DNA from 2 places in the Streptomyces sp. NPDC001714 genome. Region 1 is predicted to be linked to the other one. Evidence: riboswitches for the same ligand, from Rfam matches in the RefSeq annotation. Region 1 holds a riboswitch; the other holds the start of a gene.
The links. Region 1 has a riboswitch for cyclic di-AMP ahead of ACFY0P_RS02020 (NlpC/P60 family protein). Riboswitches for the same ligand answer to the same signal wherever they lie in the genome.
Positions count from the first base shown of each region.

Region 1 (5,657 bases):
TCGCGCCCGCATACCGCCGGGTACAGTCGCCGCACTGCTCTGGCAGCCCCTGTTGTCGAGGCGAAAGAGAAGTTGGTGAACGACCGTCACCCGTCGGGGACCATGACCACCCCGGCCCCGGCTTCCGACGCCGATCAGGCGCACTACGCGCCGTACGGCACGCAGGAAGCCCAGTACGGCGACTTCACCACGTACGGCGACCACGCCGCCACCGGCACCTCGTTCCACAGCGACCCGCTCTTCGGCAGCCTCCCGGGTCAGGCCCAGGCCACCGGCGCGTACGACACCACGCAGTGGCAGACCGCCGGCGGCCAGACGCTGAACTACGACCCCTACGCGGCCCAGCATCACGCCGCCTACGACTCCGGCGCCTACGACAGCACCGCGTGGACCGTCCCGGCGCAGGGGACGGCCCCCGACACCAGCGGTCACTGGGACGCGAACGCCTGGCTGCAGCCCGACCAGTCCTCCACGGCCGGTGCGACCCAGCAATGGGAGTGGGGCACCCAGGCGTTCGACACCGGCGTGTACGACGCCACGCAGTGGAACTCCGACGGCACCCCGGCCCAGGCCCCCGAGCACGAGCAGTACGGGGACTTCGAGGAGCAGGGGGACCACCGCGAGCACGGCGAGTACGAGGAGTACGGCGGGCACGACGAGTTCGCGGAGTCCGCGGCGGACTCCCCGGACGACGGCGAGCTGGCCGCGACCGGTGAACTGCCTGCAGTAACGCCACTGCTGGAGGACCAGGAAGAGCTCACCCCGGCCCCACCCGCCGCGGCGACTCGCGCCGGCTCCCGCGCGGGGGCGCGTTCCCGCCGCCGTACGCCTCCCAAGCGGTCCGCGCTGCTGACCGTCGCCGTGCCCTCCGTGTGCGTGATGGGGGTCGCCGGGATCGCGGCAGCCTCGGTCGGCAGCCTGACCGACGACGGCAAGGACACCACGGCCTCCGCCTCCGACGCGCAGTCGGTGAAGCCGTCCGCCGCCAACAGCAAGCTGGACGCCCAGCTGAGGACGCTCTCGGCAGGAGCCGACGACTTCGCCGACCGGGCCAGCCGGACGCAGGAGCGCATCGACCTCAAGACCCAGCAGGAGACCGAGAAGAAGAAGGCGGCGGCGGAGGCGGCCCGCAAGGAGCGACTGCGCCCCAAGTACGTGCTTCCGGTCACGCAGAAGGGGCTCAGCGCCTACTTCGGCCAGGCCGGCGTGAACTGGATGTCCGTCCACACGGGCATCGACTTCCCCGTCTCCTACGGCACGACGGTGATGGCCGCGACCGACGGCGTCGTCTCCACCAAGTGGAACAGCGCCTACGGCAACATGATGATCGTGACGGCGAAGGACGGCACGGAGACGTGGTACTGCCACCTCTCGTCGTACCGCGTCGCCGCCGGGACGACGGTGAAGGCCGGCGACCCGATCGCGTACTCCGGGAACTCCGGCAACTCGACCGGCCCGCACCTGCACTTCGAGGTGAGGCCGGCCGGCGGCGCCGCCATAGACCCGCTGCCGTGGCTGCGCAGCCACGGGCTCGACCCGACCTGAGCCACCCCCGGTGGCGGTGGGCCCCGCCGCGGCGGGGCCCGGTACTACAACCTTCTCCCCTGCGCCTTCTCCGCTACAGCTTCTCCACCGGCGCGTACCGCAGCAGCAGCCGCTTCGGCTTGGCGTCGCCGAAATCGATCGTCGCCTCCGCGTTGCCGCCCGTGCCCTTCACTCCGACGACCGTGCCGAGGCCGAACTGGTCATGGGTGACGCGGTCGCCGACCGCCAGCGAGACCACCGGCTTCTCCGAGGTCCGCCGGGTGGCGAAGCCGGACGCGCCGGACGCCGAGGAGCGCGAGCGGGTCGAGGAGAGCGAGGCCGCCACACCCGCCGCGGGCCCGGAGGAGACCGGTGCCGTCGCCCCGGTCCGCTTCCACTCCAGATACGCGCCCGGGATCTCCTCCAGGAAGCGCGAGGGCGGGTTGTACGACGGCTGGCCCCAGGCGCTGCGCATCGCCGACCGCGTGAGGTACAGCCGTTCCCGCGCGCGCGTGATGCCGACGTAGGCGAGGCGCCGTTCCTCCTCCAGCTCCTTGGTCTGGCCGAGGGCGCGCATGTGCGGGAAGACGCCGTCCTCCATGCCGGTCAGGAACACCACCGGGAATTCGAGGCCCTTGGCGGTGTGCAGGGTCATCAGCGTGATGACGCCGTCGCCGTTCTCGTCCTCGTCGGGGATCTGGTCGGAGTCGGCGACCAGGGCCACCCGCTCCAGGAAGTCGGCGAGCCCGGCCGGCTCCTCTCCCTCACCGGACTCCTGCTCGAACTCCAGCGCCACTGAGGCGAGCTCCTGGAGGTTCTCGATGCGGGTCTCGTCCTGCGGATCCGTCGAGTTCTGCAACTCGGCGAGGTACCCGGTGCGTTCGTAGATCGCCTCCAGGACCGTGGCGGGTCCGGCGCCGGATTCCACCACCGTACGGAGGTCCTCCATCAGCGTGTTGAACCGCTTGACCGCGTTCGTCGACCGCGCGGCCATGCCGTACGCCTCGTCGACCCGCTTGAGCGCCTGCGGGAAGCTGATCTTCTCGCGCTGGGCGAGGGCGTCGATCATCGCCTCCGCACGGTCGCCGATACCGCGCTTGGGGACGTTGAGGATGCGCCGGAGCGGGACGGAGTCCTCCGGGTTGGCCAGCACCCGCAGGTACGCCAGGACGTCCCGGACCTCCTTGCGCTCGTAGAAGCGGACGCCGCCGACGACCTTGTAGGGCAGGCCGACCCGGATGAAGATCTCCTCGAAGACACGGGACTGCGCGTTGGTGCGGTAGAAGACGGCGACATCGCCCGCCTTCGCCTCGCCCGCGTCAGTGAGACGGTCTATCTCCTCGGCGACGAACTGCGCCTCGTCGTGCTCGGTGTCGGCCACGTAGCCGGTGATCTGCGCGCCCGCGCCCGCGTTGGTCCACAGGTTCTTCGGGCGGCGGGACTCGTTGCGCTCGATGACCGCGTTGGCGGCGCTCAGGATCGTCTGCGTGGAGCGGTAGTTCTGCTCCAGGAGGATCGTCGTCGCGTTCGGGTAGTCCTCCTCGAACTGGAGGATGTTGCGGATCGTCGCGCCCCGGAAGGCGTAGATCGACTGGTCGGCGTCACCGACGACGCAGAGCTCGGCGGGGGGCAGGTCGTGCTCGCCGGGTGGGGTGTCCGGGGCGTGTGCGCCGGTGCCGACCAGCTCGCGCACGAGCGCGTACTGGGCGTGGTTGGTGTCCTGGTACTCGTCGACCAGGACGTGCCGGAAGCGGCGGCGGTAGTGCTCGGCGACGTCCGGGAAGGCGCGCAGCAGGTTGACCGTCGTCATGATCAGGTCGTCGAAGTCGAGGGCGTTCGCCTCGCGCAGCCGCGACTGGTAGAGGGCGTAGGCCTGGGCGAGGGTCTTCTCGAAGCCGTCGCTCGCCCGGGCGGCGAAGTCCTCCTCGTCGACCAGCTCGTTCTTGAGGTTGCTGACCTGGGCGCTGAACGACTTCGGCGGGAACCGCTTGGGGTCGAGGTCCAGGTCCCGGCAGACCAGGGCCATCAGGCGCTTGGAGTCGGCCGCGTCGTAGATCGAGAAGGAGGAGGTGAAGCCGAGCTTCTTGCTCTCCCTGCGGAGGATCCGCACGCAGGCGCTGTGGAAGGTCATCACCCACATCGCGTTCGCGCGCGGGCCCACGAGGTGCTCGACGCGTTCCTTCATCTCGCCCGCGGCCTTGTTGGTGAAGGTGATCGCGAGGATCTGGCCCGGGTGCACCTGGCGCGCGCCGAGCAGGTGCGCGATGCGGTGGGTGAGTACGCGCGTCTTGCCGGAACCGGCGCCGGCCACGATGAGCAGCGGGGAGCCGGCGTGCACGACGGCCGCCCGCTGGTTCTCGTTGAGCCCCTCCAGGAGCGCGGCCGGGTCCAGGGCGGGGCGGGCGGCGCCGTCGCGGTAGTAGGCGTCCCGGTCCGGGGGCACGTCGAACTTCCCGCCGAACAGATCGTCCGGAACCGGCTCCGGAGCGTGCTCGTCCTCGGGCGGCGGCGGGGGTTCCTCGTCATGGCCGCGGGGGGCCTGGAGGCTCGCCAGGAAGCTGTCGTCAAAGAGGCTGCTCATCGCTCTCCGAGTCTAGGGCGCCCCACCGACAACCGGTCGCCGCCCCGAAAACTCGCCCCGGTGACCGAACAGATCCACTCCGTCACGGCCGGTCGACGCGCGTCATCCAGCCGCGAACGCATCCCGTGAACCCGTCGATCCTCCCGGGCAAGTGGCCCATAACGCCCCAGACCACCCCACCCGAACAAACCCCTACGCCAAGGTCACGAAAATGTATCGGGCATATCGCACATCAACCTTCACAGAGGCCACACGAGTTGGCTAGCGTGCCGGGCAGGCCGTACGACCCCCACCGGCGAACGTCGCCGGGCCGCACGGCCTCCGCCGAGTCCGGGGCGCCGCAGCGCATCCGGAGCCGGGGACCCACACCGATCCCGGGGTGAATCGGTCCCGACTCCCTCCGGGGACCGGACCGTAGGGCAACCCTTCCGAACCACCCGCCCGAACCCGACAGCTAACTCGGTAGGCGGAACGCTGGAAGGAGTCGCCCCCGTTGGCGTCGCACCGCAAGTCCCGGCCGTCAGGAACACGCGCGGCAGGCATACGCACCCCCGCGCTGGCCACCGCCGCCCTCACCTCCATGGCCCTGTTCTCCCAGACGGCCGAGGCCGCGCCCTCCGGGGACGGCAAGCCGAGCCTGGAGGAGGTCGAGAAGAAGGTCGACGCTCTCTACCGACAGGCGGAGTCGGCCACCGAGAAGTACAACGCGGCCGAGGAGAGGACCGGCAAGCAGCGCAGGCAGGTCGACACCCTGCTCGACGACGTCGCCCGGCGCACGGACCGGCTGAACAAGGCGCGTGAGGAACTGGGTTCGTTCGCCGCGGCCCAGTACCGGACCGGGGCGAGCGTTCCCGACACGGCGACCTTCCTGCTCGCGGACAGTCCCCAGGACTACTTCGACCAGGACCAGCTGATGAGCCGGCTGACCTCGCGCCAGAAGGACGCGGTCGACGACTACGTCACGCAGCAGTCCGCGACCATGAAGAAGCGGCAGGAGGCCACCCGGAGCCTCGAGACGCTCACCGAGACGCAGGACGACCTCAAGACGGCCAAGACCACCGTGCAGACGAAACTGGCCTCCGCGCGGGAGCTGCTGTCGCGGCTGACGGCCGCGGAGAAGGCCCGGCTGGCGGCGATCGAGAAGCAGCAGCAGGAAGCGGCGGACCGCAAGGCGGCGGAGCTGGCGAAGCAGCAGGCCGCGGCGGCCGACCAGGAGACGTCGTCGTCCGCCGCGTCGGGCAGCCCCTCCTCCGGCACGTCGGGCAGCTCCTCCTCCGGCACGTCGGGCGGTTCCTCCTCCGCCTATGCCACGAAGGCCGCCAAGGCGATCGCCTTCGCCCGCGCGCAGATCGGCAAGCCGTACGTCTGGGGCGCCACCGGCCCCGGCTCCTGCGACTGCTCCGGGCTCTCCCAGGCCGCCTGGAAGGCCGCGGGCGTCTCCCTGCCGCGCACCACCTACGACCAGGTGAACGCCGGCACCACCGTCTCCCTCGCCGACGCCCAGCCCGGCGACCTGGTCTTCTTCTACGGCGACGTCAGCCACGTCGGCATC
Region 1 covers NZ_JBIAUL010000001.1:428,485-434,141, reverse strand. Annotated here, with positions in the region: gene ACFY0P_RS02030 (M23 family metallopeptidase) at 76-1,545, shown strand; gene pcrA (DNA helicase PcrA) at 1,619-4,105, opposite strand; cyclic di-AMP (ydaO/yuaA leader) riboswitch at 4,418-4,591, shown strand; gene ACFY0P_RS02020 (NlpC/P60 family protein) at 4,599-5,657, shown strand, end outside.

Region 2 (5,657 bases), on a different contig from region 1:
GGCGTTGGGGCCGATGATCCGCATGCCGTACGTGCGGGCCTGCCGGACGAGCGCGCGCTGCCGCTCGCGGCCGTCGGGTCCGCTCTCCGCGTAGCCGGCGGCGAGGACCACGAGCCCCTGGACGCCGTGTTCGCCGCACTCGGTGACGACCTCGGGCACGTGCTCGGCGGGTACGGCGACCACCGCGAGGTCGACAGGCCCGTCGATGTCCCGCACCGAGCGGTGCGCGGGCACCCCGTCGACCTCCTTGAGGTCGTCCGGGAAGGCCTGGTTCACGGCGTGCAGGCGGCCGGTGAAACCGGCGTCCCTCAGGTTGCCGAGGACGCTGCGGCCGACCCCGCCGGGCGCGCGGCCGACTCCGATCACGGCCACGGACCCCGGTGCCAGCAGGCGTCGTACCGAACGGGCCTCCGCGCGCTGCTCGCGGGCGCGCTGCACGGCGAGGGAGCGGTCCGTGGGCTCCAGGTCGAACTCCAGCCGGACGACACCGTCCTCGAAGCTGCGCTTCTGGGTGTAGCCCGCGTCCATGAACACCTTGATCATCCTGGTGTTGGCGGGCAGCACCTCGGCGGCGAAGCGGCGGATCCCGCGCTCGCGCGCGACGGCCGCGATGTGCTCGAGGAGGGCGGAGGCGACACCCCGCCCCTGGTGGGCGTCCTGGACGAGGAACGCGACCTCGGCCTCGTCGGCGGGCGCGGAGGCGGGCGTTCCGTCGGCGCCGATGCGGTCATAGCGTACGGTTGCGATGAACTCGCCGCCGATGGTGGCCGCGAGTCCCACCCTGTCCACAAAGTCGTGGTGCGTGAAGCGGTGGACGTCCTTGGCGGAGAGCCTGGGGTAGGGCGCGAAGAAGCGGTAGTACTTCGACTCGTCCGAGACCTGCTCGTAGAAGCTGACCAGGCGCTCGGCGTCATCGACGGTGATGGGCCGGATGCGCGCGGTACCCCCGTCGCGCAGCACCACGTCAGCCTCCCAGTGGGACGGGTACTCGTGCCGGTCCTGCGGGTCCGCCGGGGTCTGCATGGGCCCCAGAGTACGGCTCGCGTCCGACAACGTCGCGAGGCAGTCTGTGGAGGACGGACGTCGGACCGAGGCCGCGGTCCGGCGACACACCCGGAGGGGTTCACGTCCCCTCCGGGCATGCTTCACGATATGGGAAACTGGTCTAGACAACCCTGAACACCGAAGGGCAGCATCACATGGCTGAGCGCCGCGTCAACGTCGGCTGGGCCGAGGGTCTCCACGCCCGCCCCGCTTCCATCTTCGTCCGGGCCGCCACGGCCGCAGGTATCCCGGTGACGATCGCCAAGGCCGACGGCAACCCCGTCAACGCGGCCTCCATGCTGGCTGTCCTGGGACTGGGCGCCCAGGGCGGCGAGGAGATCGTCCTCGCCTCCGACGCCGAGGGCGCCGACGCGGCCCTCGACCGCCTGGCCAAGCTGGTCGCCGAGGGTCTCGAGGAGCTCCCCGAGACCGTCTGAGCGCCCGGCGCCCGCACGGTCCGAGGCCGCGCCACCCCCTCGGGGGTGGCGCGGCCTCGCCGCTTCCCGCCGCCCCACCCGGGCCGTCCGTCACATGCCGCAATTCCATGACAGCCGCACATGACTTCACGACGGGACCGCACACGGCTTTACGAAGGCCCCGCCCCGGAGTTTGCGGAGGCCCGGGCGCCCGGCTTTACCGCGCGCACACGAAACAAGCGCGACCGTCAATTCCCGGCGCGCATGAATTCGGGCACGGAAAACAGCCCCCGCCGAATAACACCTCTTTGTATACGGCGCGCGTGTTAATGCCGCAGGCCCGACATGTTTACGGGGTGTTGCGAAGTCCTCACACCGTTCGCCCGTTCGGTGGCGCCGGGAAACCGCAGCCGGTGGGAGACCGTCGAGCGCTCGGTGTGCAGGGCCGTGATCGCCCGGGCGCGGTCGCCGTCGCCGCGCGCCACCGCGTCCACGATGGCGCCGTGCTCCGTCCAGGACTCCACGGGGTTGGCGGGCGTCTCCACGGTGTACATCCAGGCGATCTTGTGGCGCAGCTGGGTGAGCGTCGAGGTCAGGGCGTGGCTGCCGGAGGCCTGCGCAAGGGTCTCGTGGAACCAGCCGCCCAGGGAGCGCAGGTCCTCGCTGTTGCCCCGCCTGGCCCGCTCCTGCCCCAGCCTGACCAGTCCGCGCAGCACCTTGAGATGGGCCTCGGTGCGGCGCTGGGCGGCCCGGGAGGCGCCGAGCGGCTCCAGGAGCATGCGCATCTCCAGCAGGTCGGCGGCCTCCTGCTCGGTCGGTTCGGCGACGCACGCGCCCGCGTGCCGGCGGGTCACGACAAAGCCCTCGGCCTCCAGGGTGCGCAGGGCCTCGCGGACGGGGACGCGCGAGACCCCGTAGCGGCGGGCCAGGAGTTCCTCGGTGAGCCGGCTGCCGCGCTCGTAGACACCCGCGACGATGTCGTCCCGGATCGCCGTGCATACCGAGTGCGCCGGAATACGCATGTCCGACCTCCGCCTTAATCCCCGTGAAACGCCGCCGAGTGGCGCTCGTTCCGTGACTCTATTGCAATGAGCCGGAATTTCCGACGGGGGGCCGGAATCCAGGGATATATTTTGGACAGCGGGGGCACGAATACGACGAAAGCCCCGGTACTGCGGCCGGGGCTTCGGAAGATCTCACGGGTTGTCGTCGGCGCCTCGGTGGTCGGGTGCGGGTGCGTGGGGTTGCTCGCGCAGTTCCCCGCGCCCCTGAAGGGGCGCTGCGGTGACGCCCCTGAAACGGGCGCTGCCGGACCCGCGTCCAGCTCCCTCAGACGTCCACGCCGTGCTTGCGGAGGTAGGCGACCGGGTCGACGTCGGAGCCGTACTCGGGGGTCGTACGGGCCTCGAAGTGGAGGTGCGGTCCGGTCGTGTTGCCGGTCGAGCCGGAGAGGCCGATCTGCTGGCCCGGGGTGACCTTCTGGCCCACCGAGACGCCGATGGACGAGAGGTGGCCGTACTGGGTGTACATGCCGTCGGCCATCTTGATGACGATCTCGTTGCCGTACGCCCCGCCCCAGCCGGTGGAGACGACCGTGCCGCTGCCGACCGCGTGCACGACAGTGCCGCTGGCGGCGTGGAAGTCGATGCCGGTGTGGGTGCCGGAGGACCACAGGGAGCCGCCGGTCTTGTAGCCGGTGGAGACGTAGGAGTCGCTGATCGGCGCGACGAAGGTGTTGAGGCGCTTGCGCTCGGCCTCACGGGCGGCGCGTGCCTTGGCCGCGCGCTCCTTCCTGGCCTGCTCCGCGGCCTTCTTGCGGGCGGCCTCCTCGGCCGCCTGGCGCTCGGCGACCGCCTTCTGGGCAGCGGCCTGGGCGTCGATCTGCTCGGCGACGGAGTCGCTGATCGTGATGACCGGGGTGAGGCCGGTCTGCTCGACGGAGTTCTCGGCGGCGAGCGCCGGGGCGGCGGAGACGGTGCCGACGACACCGGTGGTGGTGAGGGCCGCGATGCCGGCGGCCTGCGCGGTGGTGCGCTTCACCCGGCCGGGACGACGGTGCTTCCCGGAGGCGCACATGAACGCCATGTAGAGGCTGGTCCTTTCCTTCCCTCTCGCCTACCGGGTTAGCTGACGGGTTCGGAGCAGGAAGGTCTCCTACGGGCCCCCTCACGACACGCGTGGGCGCCCGATTCACCCCAGGGACTACGTGGGTCCCCGGCTCCCCTGGCTCGCGCCGTACGGGGACTCGGCGATGGCTGTCCGGTGCCGCGGACGCGGCGCGATGCCTGACGGACAGCCCGGAAGAACCTACGAGGGCGTGCTTTCCATGCTCAAACGGATCACGGCTTTTGTAGCGCATCCCACAGGGCAGACAGGCAACCTCCGCCCCAATTCAGACATTTCAGAGCCCTGGTGACCGGACGGTCACCAGGGCTCCGCACACGCGCGTGCCGCTACTCCGCGGCGACGACCGTGACTTCGCCGATCCCGAGCGCCTCGACGGGCTCCTTGATCTGTGCCGCGTCGCCGACGAGGACGGTCACCAGGCGGTCCACCGGGAAGGCGTTCACGACCGCCGCAGTGGCCTCCACGGTGCCGGTGGCGGCCAGTTGCCGGTACAGCAGGGCCTGGAAGTCGTCGGGCAGGTACTGCTCGACCTGGTCGGCCAGGGTGCCGGCGACGGCCGCCGCCGTCTCGTACTTGAGCGGCGCCACCCCGACGAGGTTCTGCACGGCGACGTCGCGCTCGGCGTCCGTGAGGCCCTCGGCGGCGAGCGTGCGCAGCACCGTCCACAGGTCCTGCAGGGCCGGACCGGTGTTGGGGGTGTCCACGGAGCCGCTGATGGCGAGCATGGAGGCGCCGCTGCCGTCGGGGGCGGACCGCAGGACCTGCCCGAAGGAGCGGACGCCGTAGGTGTAGCCCTTCTCCTCGCGCAGGACGCGGTCCAGGCGGGAGGTGAGGGTGCCGCCCAGGCAGTAGGTGCCGAGCACCTGGGCGGGCCAGACGCGGTCGTGCCGGTCGCCGCCGACGCGGCCGATGAGCAGCTGGGTCTGGACGGCGCCCGGGCGGTCCACGATGACGACCCGGCCGGTGTCGTCGGCGGTCACGGCCGGGACCGGGCGGGGCTGGGCGGGGGAGCCGCTCCAGGCACCCAGGGTCTCGCCGAGCAGCTCGTCCAGGTCGATGCCGGTCAGGTCACCGACGACAACCGCGGTGGCCGTGGCGGGACGGACGTGCCGGTCGTAGAACGCGCGGACGGCGGGCGCGTCGATCTTCTCGACGGTGTCCTCGGTGCCCTGGCGCGGGCGGGACATCCGCGCGGTGGTCGGGAACAGCTCCTTGTAGAGCTCCTTCGCGGCCCGGCGGCTGGGGTTGGCCAGCTCGTGCGGGATCTCGTCGAGGCGGTTGCGCACCAGCCGCTCGACCTCGCTCTCGGCGAAGGCGGGCGCCCTCAGCGCGTCGGAGAGCAGCCCGAGGCCCTTGGCGAGCCGGGAGGCCGGGACCTCCAGGCTGATCCGGACGCCGGGGTGGTCGGCGTGCGCGTCGAGGGTGGCGCCGGCCCGCTCCAGCTCGGCGGCGTACTCCTCGGCGGAGTGCTTGTCGGTGCCCTCGGAGAAGGCGCGCGCCATGATCGTGGCGACGCCGTCCAGGCCGGCCGGCTCGGCGTCCAGGGGGGCGTCCAGGAGCACCTCGACGGCGACGACCTGCTGGCCGGGGCGGTGGCAGCGCAGCACCGTCAGGCCGTTGTCCAGAGTGCCGCGCTCGGGGGCCGGGAAGGCCCAGGGCCTGGCCTCGCCCGGCTGCGGCTGCGGGTGGAAGTCCATGGTGGCGAGCTCGGTCACTTGGCCGTCTCCTCGTTCTCGTTGCCGGCCTCTACGGTCGCTTCCTGCTCCGGGTCCTCGCCGCGGCCCGCCTCCTGGGTGTGCTCCGCGGAGTCCGCGGACAACGGCTCGTAGACGAGCACCGCGCGGTTGTCGGGGCGCAGGCGGGCCTTGGCGACCTCCTGGACCTCCTCCGGGGTGACCGCCAGGACGCGCTGGACGGCGGTCAGGGCGAGCTGCGGGTCGCCGAACAGGACGGCGAAGCGGCACAGTTCGTCCGCGCGGCCCGCGACGGTGCCCAGCCGGTCCAGCCACTCGCGCTCCAACTGGGCCTGGGCGCGCTCCATCTCCTCGGGCGTCGGGCCCTCCTCGGCGA
Region 2 covers NZ_JBIAUL010000007.1:153,378-159,034, reverse strand. Annotated here, with positions in the region: gene ACFY0P_RS20055 (GNAT family N-acetyltransferase) at 1-1,023, opposite strand, end outside; gene ACFY0P_RS20050 (HPr family phosphocarrier protein) at 1,200-1,481, shown strand; gene ACFY0P_RS20045 (GntR family transcriptional regulator) at 1,787-2,482, opposite strand; gene ACFY0P_RS20040 (M23 family metallopeptidase) at 2,790-3,545, opposite strand; cyclic di-AMP (ydaO/yuaA leader) riboswitch at 3,558-3,721, opposite strand; gene ACFY0P_RS20035 (M16 family metallopeptidase) at 3,914-5,302, opposite strand; gene ACFY0P_RS20030 (M16 family metallopeptidase) at 5,299-5,657, opposite strand, start outside.
Region 2: linked by a shared signal. The riboswitch ahead of ACFY0P_RS20040 (M23 family metallopeptidase) and the one ahead of ACFY0P_RS02020 (NlpC/P60 family protein) in region 1 are both predicted to bind cyclic di-AMP.